Paraburkholderia bryophila: one gene and its partner. The protein of the gene in region 2 binds, or shares a complex with, the protein of the main gene of each other region. Links are inferred from orthologs where the notes say so. Each region holds a gene or a part of one and is shown on either strand. Other genes may lie near its edges.

Region 1 (2,821 bases), 550 kb from region 2 along the record:
GCGCTGCGGCGCAGAACATCAAGAAGATCGCGCTGCTGGTGGCACGCCTGCGGGCGTGTTTATGCGTGCGCCAGCGGCCCGGCAATCGCCTGCAGTGGCTCATCGCTGCACTTCTGGCCCGTTTCAACCGCCACGTCGTGCTTCACTGCCAGATTTGCTTTGCCTGAAAAACAAAACCCCACGCTCCGAAAAACGTGGGGTTGGTCAGCAGTCTGAAGCCGCTTTTAAAGCGGCTTTTTTTCATGCTCAGAGAATCGCACTCAGCAGGCATTGATCGCGCGTTGCACGACCCGACTCAATGCGCGGGCTTCTTCTCTTTCGCCGCGCTCTTCGCACCGTGCTTGCGATCCGGCTTCGCGCGCGACTCCGGATTCGGCACCATATGCAGCGGCGCCGCCGAAACCTCACCGCGCGTCGACGTCGTCACCGACGGCGTGTTCGCGGTCGGCAGCGGCGCATTCGGCGACACGAACTGCACGAACACTTCGCCGTCTTTCACCATGCCCATTTCGTAGCGCGCCCGCTCTTCCACCGCGGCCGTGCCGCTCTGCAAATCCTGTACTTCGCCCTGAATGCGCTCGTTGCGCACTTTCGAATCGGCGTTCTTCTGCAGTTGCTGCGCCAGTTGCTGCTGCAACTCGTGCACACGCAACCAGCCGCCGTGTCCCCACCAGAGCGGGTACTGGATCAGCGCCAGCAGAACGATCAGGACAGCAGTGACAAGCCGCATGAAGTAAGCACAATAAATACGCGCCGCCCTGCGCTATACGCAGGGCGGCGAGGTGAATCAGAAACGAAGGATAACCGGCTCATCGGTTAGCACGGGTGGCGTGACCATAAGTTTGGCCAGAACACACCTTAGCGCAGATTGTAGAACGCCGACTTGCCCGGGTAGCTTGCGATATCGCCGAGGTCTTCTTCGATACGCAGCAACTGGTTGTACTTCGAGATGCGGTCCGAACGCGACAGCGAACCCGTCTTGATCTGACCGGCATTCAGGCCGACCGCGATGTCAGCGATCGTCGAATCTTCGGTTTCACCCGAACGGTGCGAGATCACGGCCGTGTAGCCGGCGCGCTTGGCCATTTCGATGGCCGCGAAGGTTTCCGTCAGCGTACCGATCTGGTTGATCTTGATCAGGATCGAGTTGGCGATGCCCTTCTCGATGCCTTCCTTCAGGATGCGCGTGTTGGTCACGAACAGATCGTCGCCGACCAGCTGGATCTTCTTGCCGAGCTTGTCGGTCAGCGTCTTCCAGCCTGCCCAGTCGCTTTCGTGCATGCCGTCTTCGATCGACACGATCGGGAACTTGTCGGCGAGGTTCGCCAGGTAGTCCGCGAATTCCGTCGACGACAGTTGCAGGCCTTCGCCGGCCAGTTGGTACTTGCCGTCGTGGTAGAACTCGCTCGCTGCGCAGTCGAGCGCGAGCAGCACGTCTTCACCAGCGCGGTAACCCGCTTTTTCGATAGCTTGCAGGATGGTCGACAGGCATTCGTCGTTGCTGCCGAAGTTCGGCGCGAAGCCGCCTTCGTCGCCCACCGCCGTGCTCATGCCGCGATCCGACAGGATCTTCTTCAGCGCGTGGAACACTTCGGCGCCGCAGCGCAGTGCTTCGCGGAAGGTCGGCTGGCTGACCGGCACGATCATGAATTCCTGGATGTCCAGGCTGTTGTTCGCGTGCGCGCCGCCGTTGACGATGTTCATCATCGGCACCGGCAATTGCATGGCGCCCGAGCCGCCGAAGTAGCGGTACAGCGGCAGGCCGGCTTCTTCAGCGGCAGCCTTCGCGACGGCCATGGAAACAGCCAGCATCGCGTTCGCGCCGAGGCGCGACTTATTGTCGGTGCCGTCGAGTTCCAGCAGGGTCTTGTCGAGGAAGGCCTGCTCGGAAGCGTCGAGGCCCATGATCGCTTCGGAGATTTCGGTGTTGATGTGCTCGACAGCCTTCAGCACGCCCTTGCCGCCGTAACGGCCGGCTTCGCCGTCGCGCAGTTCGATCGCTTCACGCGAACCGGTCGACGCGCCCGACGGCACCGCCGCGCGGCCCATCGTGCCCGACTCGAGCAGCACGTCGCATTCGACGGTGGGGTTGCCTCGCGAATCGAGAATCTCTCGACCGATGATATCTACGATAGCACTCATGGTTTCCTCAAGAAATGACGTTGAATTCTTTACTGTGACACTGTACCAGGCGCCTGTCGCGATGCAGAAAACCGGTCTCCCCGGCCAACTGCCTGCGCGCCGATACGTTCGACGACCATTGCGTGCACTCCCCGCATGCCGGCGACCGGGCTCATTATGCAAGCCGATCGTGACACACGGCGAATGCCTGAATCAGTTGAAATTGCTTTCGAGGAACGGCGCGCGCTTGACGGCCTGATCGAGCGTAACCAGCGTCTCGAGCAGATCGGCCATGCGATGCAACGGCACCGCATTCGGACCGTCCGACTTGGCTTCGGCCGGATTCGGATGCGTCTCCATGAAGAGCCCCGACACACCGACCGCCACCGCGGCACGCGCCAGCACCGGCACGAATTCGCGCTGACCGCCCGAACTCGTGCCCTGCCCGCCCGGCAACTGCACCGAGTGGGTGGCGTCGAACACGATCGGCGCGTGGGTTTCGCGCATGATCGCCAGCGAGCGCATGTCCGACACGAGGTTGTTATAGCCAAACGACACGCCGCGTTCGCACGCCATGAAGCGGTCTTCCGACAGACCGGCTTCACGCGCGGCATCGCGCGCCTTGTCGATCACGTTCTTCATGTCGCCCGGTGCGAGAAACTGGCCTTTCTTGATGTTGACCGGTTTGCCCGAACGCGCG
Region 2 (8,522 bases):
GTCGGCGCAGCGGGTGCCGTCGAACAGGCTGATCAGGCGCGACTGGTCGAGCGCGCGGTTCAGTCCGACGCGGCTTTTACCCGTCGCCACGGCCAGCAGATAACCCTGATCGCGCAACTCCTGCAGCATTTCACGCACGCCGACGAACAACTCGGTGGTCTGATCCTTCACCAGATAGTGGAAGCGATAGCGCTCGGCGAGCCGCGGGTAATCCGCCGGATCGAGCGTGGGCGCGGCGATCTGCAGCGCGTCGCGCAGGCCGAGACCGATCACGTAGCTGGCGGCTTCATCGGCGGGAACCGGTAGGCCGAGATCCCGGCAGGCGGACTGGATGCTGCGCGTGATGTGCGCGGTCGAATCCATCAGCGTGCCGTCCCAGTCGAAGACGATCAGATCAAATTGCTCTCTAGCCATGCGGTGTCGTCTCCGGGTGTGACCCATTTCGTAATTCGTTGAGCTGCGCGACGAAGCTGCGGCACTCGGCCGGCAACGGCGCTTCGAACTGAATCGACGCGCCGGTTGCCGGGTGCGTGAGCTTCAGCCGGTAGGCGTGCAGGAACATGCGCTTGAGGCCCGGCTTCGCGTTGGCACGCGCCAGCGCCTTGTTCAGCGCGAAGTCGCCGTATTTGGCATCGCCGACGATCGGCAGTTCCAGATGCTGCAAGTGGACGCGGATCTGATGCGTACGGCCAGTCTTGAGTTCCGCCTCGAGCAGCGCGTATTCCGGCCAGCGGTCGATCAGATTAAACACCGTATGCGACGCCAGGCCGTCCGCCTGCACACGCACGCGACGCTCGCCGTCCGCGGTCAGATACTTGTGCAGCGGCTCCTTGACCGCGCGGCGACGGCCCCAATCGCTCGCCCACTCGCCGTGAACGCAAGCATAGTAGCGCTTATCCATCTTGTTCTCGCGAATCTGCTCGTGCAGGTTGACGAGCGCGGTGCGCTTCTTGGCAAGCATCAAAATGCCGGACGTTTCGCGATCCAGCCGATGCACCAGTTCGAGGAATTTCGCCTGCGGCCGCGCCGAACGCATCTGCTCGATCACGCCGAAGGCGACGCCGCTGCCGCCGTGGACCGCCACGCCGGCCGGTTTGTCGATCACGAGCATGTGCTCGTCTTCGAAAATGATCTTGAAGTCGGCGCTCGGCACCGGCGCGTGAGCCGCCGCCTCGTTCGGTTGAGCGACGCGAATGGGCGGCACGCGCACCAGATCGCCGAGCTCGAGACGGTACTGCGCGTCTATCCGGCCCTTATTCACACGCACTTCCCCGCTGCGCAGGATGCGATATATATGGCTTTTTGGCACGCCTTTACAGACGCGCAACAGGAAGTTGTCGATGCGCTGTCCGGCCGCGCTGTCGTCGATCTCGATCATGGAGACCTGGTCGCTTGTGACCGATTTCTGGGATATTTTGCCTAACTCTTTCATTCTGAATATAATTTGCCCAGCAGTCTGCGGCGGCCGGCGCAGTGTCCGAGTTCGGGCGGATTGCGCAGGTGCAAGCTTGAAACCGTTATTTTACTTGCGCCGGGGTCTGGTTGCTCACCCTGAAAATGAGATGCAACAAGTTGCACGCACGAAGTCAGTGCCCGGCAGGGACGGCGCCCACAGGCGCGTTCGGTCAAGGTCGGCTTCGACGGTAACGGAATTTTGGTAAAAAAGAATTTAACTTTCAGCTTCGGTATCGGGCGGTAGACGCCCTGCTGTACGAAGCTGCAGGTTGCGAAAATACGGCGTGCGCCCGAGGCGTCTTGTAGAAAGTACAAGACATGGCGACGTCAAAATGAGGCGAGACACCCCCAGCAGGAAAAGACGCGCCGACTGCGCGAACTTCCCGCTGCGGCATGACCGCAGCCTTCGACCCTCCGGTCACGCGCCCACCCGGCGCACCGGCGCGAGTGGACGAAGACTTATGAAGGTCTGCTGGCAGAACCGGCGGCGTGTCGGGTCGTTATTTGAAGCCGTGTTCGCATGTGCCCTGCGGCACCGTGCCCCTTTTTGATGGGGCCGGGCCCTCCCAGGCAATTCTCCCGCCATTTTTCCCGCTCCAGCGTGCTTGTGAAAACACAATAAGGCGCGGCATGCCTTTGCCCGCTTCGCTTTCGCGACTGACAACCGCGCAGTGGAGGGGTGGCTAAGCCGCTCTGGAGCCGTTCAATGAAACGAATGTTGTTCAACGCGACGCAGCAGGAAGAACTGCGCGTCGCCATCGTCGATGGGCAGAAACTCATCGATATCGACATCGAAACCGCCGGGCGCGAACAGCGCAAAGGCAATATTTACAAAGGCATCATTACCCGCATCGAGCCGTCGCTCGAAGCCTGCTTCGTCAACTACGGCGAAGACCGTCACGGTTTTCTGCCGTTCAAGGAAGTCGCCCGCCAGTATTTCCGTGACGGCGTCGACATGCGCTCCGCGCGCATCCAGGACGCGCTGCGCGAAGGCCAGGAACTGATCGTTCAGGTCGAAAAAGAAGAGCGCGGCAACAAGGGCGCAGCCCTCACCACGTTCATCTCGCTCGCCGGCCGTTATCTGGTCCTGATGCCGAACAACCCGCGCGGCGGCGGCGTATCGCGCCGGATCGAAGGCGACGACCGTCAGGAACTGCGCGAAACCATGGCGCAACTGCAATTGCCGGAAGGCATGAGCATCATCGCGCGCACGGCCGGCATTGGCCGCAGCGCCGAAGAGCTGCAATGGGACCTGAACTACCTGATGCAACTGTGGCGCGCGATCGAAGCCGCGTCGCAAAGCGGTTCGAACGGTCAGCCGATGCTGATTTATCTCGAATCGAGCCTGGTGATCCGCGCGATTCGCGACTATTTCCAGCCAGATATCGGCGAAATTCTGATCGACACCACTGAAATCCATGACCAGGCCCGCGCCTTCATGGACATCGTGATGCCGGACAATGTCAGCAAGGTGAAGCGGTATCACGACGACGTACCGCTCTTCTCGCGCTTCCAGATCGAACACCAGATCGAAACGGCGTACTCGCGCACGGTGCCGCTGCCCTCGGGCGGCGCGATCGTGATCGATCACACCGAAGCACTGGTCGCGATCGACGTCAACTCGGCACGCGCCACCAAGGGCGCCGACATCGAGGAAACCGCTGCGCGCACCAACCTTGAAGCCGCCGACGAAGTGGCCCGCCAGTTGCGTCTGCGCGACCTGGGCGGCCTGATCGTGATCGACTTCATCGACATGGAATCGGCCAAGAGTCAGCGCGAAGTCGAGCAACGCCTGAAAGACGCGCTCAAGCACGACCGTGCGCGCGTCCAGATGGGCAAGATCTCGCGCTTCGGCCTGATGGAACTGTCGCGTCAACGTCTGCGTCCGGCGCTGTCGGAAGGCAGCCACGTGACATGCCCGCGCTGTAACGGCACGGGCCACATCCGCGATACCGAATCGTCCGCGCTGCAAGTGCTGCGGATCATTCAGGAAGAAGCGATGAAGGAAAACACCGCGGCGATCCATTGCCAGGTGCCGGTCGAAGTGACCGCCTTCCTGTTGAACGAGAAGCGCGCCGAAATCAACAAGATCGAATCGCGTTTCAAGGTCAATGTCGTTCTGATCCCGAACAAGCATCTCGATACGCCGCACTACAAGCTGGAGCGTCTGCGTCACGACGATGCACGCCTGGACGAGCCGCGCGCTTCGTGGAAGATGGCCGAAGAAGCGGCCCGCGAAATGGAGTCGGAAACCGGCTACAGCAAGCGCGCCGAAGAAGTTAAGCCGAAGCAGGAAGCGGCGGTTAAGGGCATCACGCCTGAAAAGCCGGCGCCGAGCGCACCGGTTCGCGCAACGGCGACCCCGGCTCCGGTCGCGGTTACGCCGGCGAGCGGTGGTTTCATCGGCTGGCTGAAGAATCTGTTCGGCGTGCAGTCGGCTGCTCCGGCGCCGGTCGCACCGGCTACGACGGAAAAGCAGGCCCGTCCGCAACGCGGCGAACGTACGGAGCGCGGTGAGCGCACCGGCGAACGCGGCGGCGATCGCAACCGCAATCGCCGTGGCGGCGCAGGCGGCCGCGATGCAGCGGGCCGTGCCGAAGGTACGAATGGCGCACGTCAGGGCCAAGGCCAGGGTCAAGGCCAGCAGCCGTCGTCGCAACGTCGCGAGGAACGCGAACCGCGTGAAGGCCGCGAGGTGCGTGAAGCCCGCGAAGGCCGCGAACCGCGCGAGGCACGTGAAGGCCGTGAACCGCGTGGCGCCCGTGAATCGCGTGAGCCGCGTGAAGGCCGCGAAGGCCGTGAACCGCGCGAGGCTCGCGAGCCGCGTGAAGGTCGCGAACCGCGTGAGAACCGCGATCGCGACAACCGTGGCGAGCGCGCTGAAACCGCCGAAGCCGCACCGCGCGGCGAGCGCCGTGAACGTGGCGAGCGTGCGGAGCGCGGCGAACGTCGCAAGCCGCAAGCTGAAACCGCGGACGCGCTGACGCAAAGCGAAACGCAGACGGCGGAGGAACTGGCGCAAAACCAGGCCGCTTTGGGCGAAAACGGCATGCCGATCGATCAGGAAGCCGTGGCGCGTGAAGGTGAAGAGCGTCGTCGTCGCCGTCGTGGCCGTCGTGGTGGACGTCGTGAGCGTGAAGAAGACGTGAACGGCAACTTGGCTGCGGACGTCGCGGAAGCCGAAGGCGACAGCACCAATGTGAACGACGAAGCTCCGGTGCGCACTGCGCATCAGCCGGTCGAACACAAGGCTGAGGTCAACGAGGCGAACGAAGTGAAGCCGGTGGAAGTGGTCGTCGCAGCTGTCGCGACCGAAACCGCCGTGGTCACCGAACTGCATGCCGCAACCGAAACGCCGGCTCTGGCCGTCGAGAAAGCGGTGACGACTGAAGCCGTCGTGCCGGCTGCGGAAGCACCGGCTGCGGTCGAGCCGATGGTGGAAGCGCCGGTTGCGCAAGCAGCAGCCGTGCCGGTCGAAGCAGCGCAAGCCGCTCCGGCTGCCAGCGAGACGGTTTCGCTGGTGGAACCGGTCGCGCAGGTCGAAGCGCCGGTTTACACGCATGTCGAAGCCCCGGCAGTTGCTGCTGCGGTCGAAACGGCACAAGCCGCTCCGGCTCCGGTGGAACCCGCGGCTCCGGCAGTTGTGGCCGAAACACCCGTCGTTCAACCCGCACCGCAAGTCGAAATCGTCGAACCGCAACCCGTCGTGGCAGCAGCCGCGCCGGCAGCGGAACCGGCGGTTATCGAGCAGTCGGAGCCGACGGAGCCGGCACCTGTTGCCGCTGCACCGCAAGTGCACGCTCAAGCGCCTCAGGCCGTACAAGCGCCGCGTAACAGCGGCGTCTCGGCCGAAGCCCTGAAGCCGGTGCTGGAACAAGCCGGTCTCGTCTGGGTGAACACCGACGCCGACAAGCTGCGTGCCGCGCAGGAAGCCGCTGCGCAGTCCGTCAAGCCGGCTCGCGTGGTGCGTGAGCGCAAGCAGTTGACGCCGGTCGACAGCGCGCCGATGCAACAGGTGGAAACGGGCAAGCACACGCAGTAAACTGCCTCGCCTCCTCCTCGAAAAGCCCGCCTTCACCGGCGGGCTTTTTTTTGCGGCTCAGAGACGATGCGGTTCAGGGACGAAAACGAAACCGCGAGCCGCGTGTTCAGCGTTATGCCGCTCCCCGTATACCCCGACTGGCCCCCAGCCCCGCCTGCCGACATGGGCATTTCCGCTAGAATGAATATCTGGCTTTATTTTCAAGCACTAACCGAAGCATTTCATGTCCCGACGCATCATCCCTGTTGCCGATTTCAGCGCGGCGCCGGTCATTGCCGGCCCCGTGCAGACGCCCATCGGCGTGCTGCACGACACGCTGGCGCGCCCGCTGCGCGATTTGCGCATCTCGGTGACGGATCGTTGCAATTTCCGCTGCGTCTACTGCATGCCCCGCGCGGTGTTCGACAAGGACTACACGTTCTTGCCGCATAGCGCCTTGCTCAGCTTCGAAGAAATCGAACGGCTGGCGCGACTGTTCGTCGCACATGGCGTGGAGAAAATTCGCCTGACGGGCGGCGAGCCGCTGCTGCGTAAAAATCTGGAATTCCTGATCGAACGGCTCGCGCAGCTCACCACGCCGGCCGGCCGGCCGCTCGACCTGACTCTGACCACCAACGGTTCCCTGCTGGCGCGCAAGGCGCGCAGCCTGAAAGACGCCGGCCTGACGCGCGTCACCGTCAGTCTCGACGCGCTCGACGACGCCCTGTTCCGCCGCATGAACGACGCCGACTTCGCGGTCGCCGACGTGCTGGACGGCATTGCCGCGGCGCACGCGGTGGGGCTGGCACCGGTCAAGGTCAACATGGTCGTCAAGCGCGGCACGAACGACTCCGAAATCGTGCCGATGGCGCGCCATTTCAAAGGCTCGGGCGCCGTGCTGCGCTTCATCGAATATATGGATGTCGGCACCTCGAACGGCTGGAACATGACCGAAGTGCTGCCGTCCGCCGACGTGGTCACCCGCATCGCCGAACATTTCCCGCTGGCCCCGCTCGAGGCGCACAGCGCCGCCGAGACCGCACAGCGCTGGGGCTATGTGGACGGCAGCGGCGAGATCGGCGTGATTTCGAGCGTGACGCGCGCGTTTTGCGGCAGTTGCACGCGGGCCCGTCTGTCGACTGAAGGCAAGCTGTACCTGTGCCTTTTCGCGTCGGCCGGTCACGACTTGCGGGCGTTGTTGCGCAGCGGCGCGAGCGACGCGGGCATCGCCACCGCCGTCGCCGAAATCTGGCAGGGCCGCGGCGACCGCTATTCGCAACTGCGGGGCAGCAGCGCCGCCGAGACGCGCGTGCTGGACAGCCGACGCGTCGAAATGTCGTACATCGGCGGCTGAACGGCCGGCGCATGACAGCATGAAACCCACACGCGAACACCTCACCGGGCTGGTGCTCGCGGGCGGCCGCGGCATGCGCATGGGCGGCGTCGACAAAGGCCTGCAAACACTGCACGGCGAACCGCTCGCCGCGCACGTATTGAAACGCCTCGCACCGCAATGCGGCGCCCTACTGATCAGCGCCAATCGTCATCCGGACACCTACGCGGCGCTCGGTGCGCCGTTCGGCGCCACGATCGTGGCGGACACCCTGCCAGGCTTCCCCGGGCCGCTAGCCGGCCTGCTCGCTGGTCTGCGCACGGCGCGCACCGCCTACGTGCTCAGCGCGCCGTGCGACACGCCCGGCCTGCCCGCCGATCTCGCCGCCCGCCTCGCGCACGCAATGGACGCGAACCAGGCCGACGTTGCTACCGCCACGACCGCCGACGCCCACGGCGAAGTCTCGCTGCACCCGGTCTTCGCGCTGCTGCGCACGACGCTCGCGGACGACCTGGCGGCCTTTCTGGACGCGGGTGAGCGCAAAGTCCGCGCGTGGTACGCACGCCACAAGACGGTGGAAGTCACCTTTACCGACGAGCGCGCGTTTTACAATATCAATTCGTTACAAGAACTCTCCGACCTCGAGCGCGCTTGAGGCCCCGGTGAAATCCCGCTCCGGCCACACGGCACACGCCGCACGTTTCCACTCCGGCCGCCGGTCGCGACGCCCAGCCCTTCATGACCACGCTTAACGACTTTTCCCGCTGCGTCGCGCAGTACGATCCTCACGCGCTGCCCGTCAAGGCTGCTCAGGCGATTGTTCGTCAATGGGCTGCGCCGGTGGCGGCAGTTGAACGCGTGGCGTTGCGCGATGCGCTCGACCGCGTGCTCGCCGTCGACATCGTGTCGCCGATCAACGTGCCGTCGCACGACAATTCGGCCATGGACGGCTACGCATTCCGGCGCGCGGCGTTGGCGGGCGATACGGCGACGGTCGAGTTGACGATCGTCGGCAAGGCGCTGGCCGGGCATCCGTACGAAGGCGGCGTCGAGGCGACGCAATGCGTGCGCGTGATGACCGGCGCCTGCATGCCGGCAGACTGCGACACCGTGGTGCCGCAGGAACTGGTCGAACGCAATGCCGAATGCACGTCCATCCGTTTTGCCGCCCACGCGGTAGCGCCGGGCGCCAACCGGCGTCGCGCCGGCGAAGACCTCGCTCGCGGCCACGTGGCTTTGCGGGCCGGCCGTGTCATGCGCGCGTCCGACCTTGGCTTGCTGGCTTCGCTCGGTATCGGCGAGGTGAATGTGCGGCGGCGCTTGCGCGTCGCCTTCTTCTCGACCGGCGACGAACTCCGTTCGCTCGGCGAGCCGCTCGACCCGGGCTCGGTGTACGACAGCAACCGCTACACGCTGTTTGCCATGCTGCGGCGCCTGAACGTCGACACGCTCGACCTCGGCGTAGTGCGCGACGAACCGGCCGCGCTCGAAGCCGCGTTGCGCAGCGCCGCGGCCAGTGCCGACGTAGTGCTGACCTCCGGCGGCGTGTCGGTCGGCGAGGCCGATTTCACCAAGCAATTGCTGCAAACATTCGGCGACGTCGCGTTCTGGAGCCTCGCCATGCGCCCCGGTCGGCCGCTCGCTTTTGGCCGTGTCTGGTCGGGCGAGCGCCCGGGTCTCGGACTTCCCGCGCTATTCTTCGGGTTGCCGGGC

Evidence for each region. The genes of interacting proteins can lie anywhere in the genome.
Region 1: the proteins of GGD40_RS18045 (region 2) and eno are in contact, whole or in part, in a solved structure (PDB 2FYM), measured with the Escherichia coli proteins. The link is inferred for Paraburkholderia bryophila from one-to-one orthologs.

Annotation. Positions count from the first base shown.
Region 1 is NZ_JACCAS010000001.1:4,565,331-4,568,151, reverse strand. It holds eno (phosphopyruvate hydratase), read right to left. Parts: upstream 2,143-2,821; coding sequence 859-2,142; downstream 1-858. Other genes in the region: kdsA (3-deoxy-8-phosphooctulonate synthase), read right to left, coding at 2,335-2,821; ftsB (cell division protein FtsB), read right to left, coding at 296-730; GGD40_RS20485 (IS1182 family transposase), read left to right, coding at 1-167. UniProt on the Escherichia coli protein: Catalyzes the reversible conversion of 2-phosphoglycerate (2-PG) into phosphoenolpyruvate (PEP). It is essential for the degradation of carbohydrates via glycolysis.
Region 2 is NZ_JACCAS010000001.1:4,015,533-4,024,054, reverse strand. Bases 1,821-5,697 are described here. They hold GGD40_RS18045 (Rne/Rng family ribonuclease), read left to right. Parts: upstream 1,821-2,161; coding sequence 2,162-5,497; downstream 5,498-5,697. In the rest of the region: GGD40_RS18055 (HAD-IIIA family hydrolase), read right to left, coding at 1-414; GGD40_RS18050 (RluA family pseudouridine synthase), read right to left, coding at 407-1,432; GTP 3',8-cyclase MoaA, read left to right, coding at 5,721-6,830; molybdenum cofactor guanylyltransferase MobA, read left to right, coding at 6,850-7,464; molybdopterin molybdotransferase MoeA, read left to right, coding at 7,548-8,522. UniProt on the Escherichia coli protein: Endoribonuclease that plays a central role in RNA processing and decay. Required for the maturation of 5S and 16S rRNAs and the majority of tRNAs. Also involved in the degradation of most mRNAs.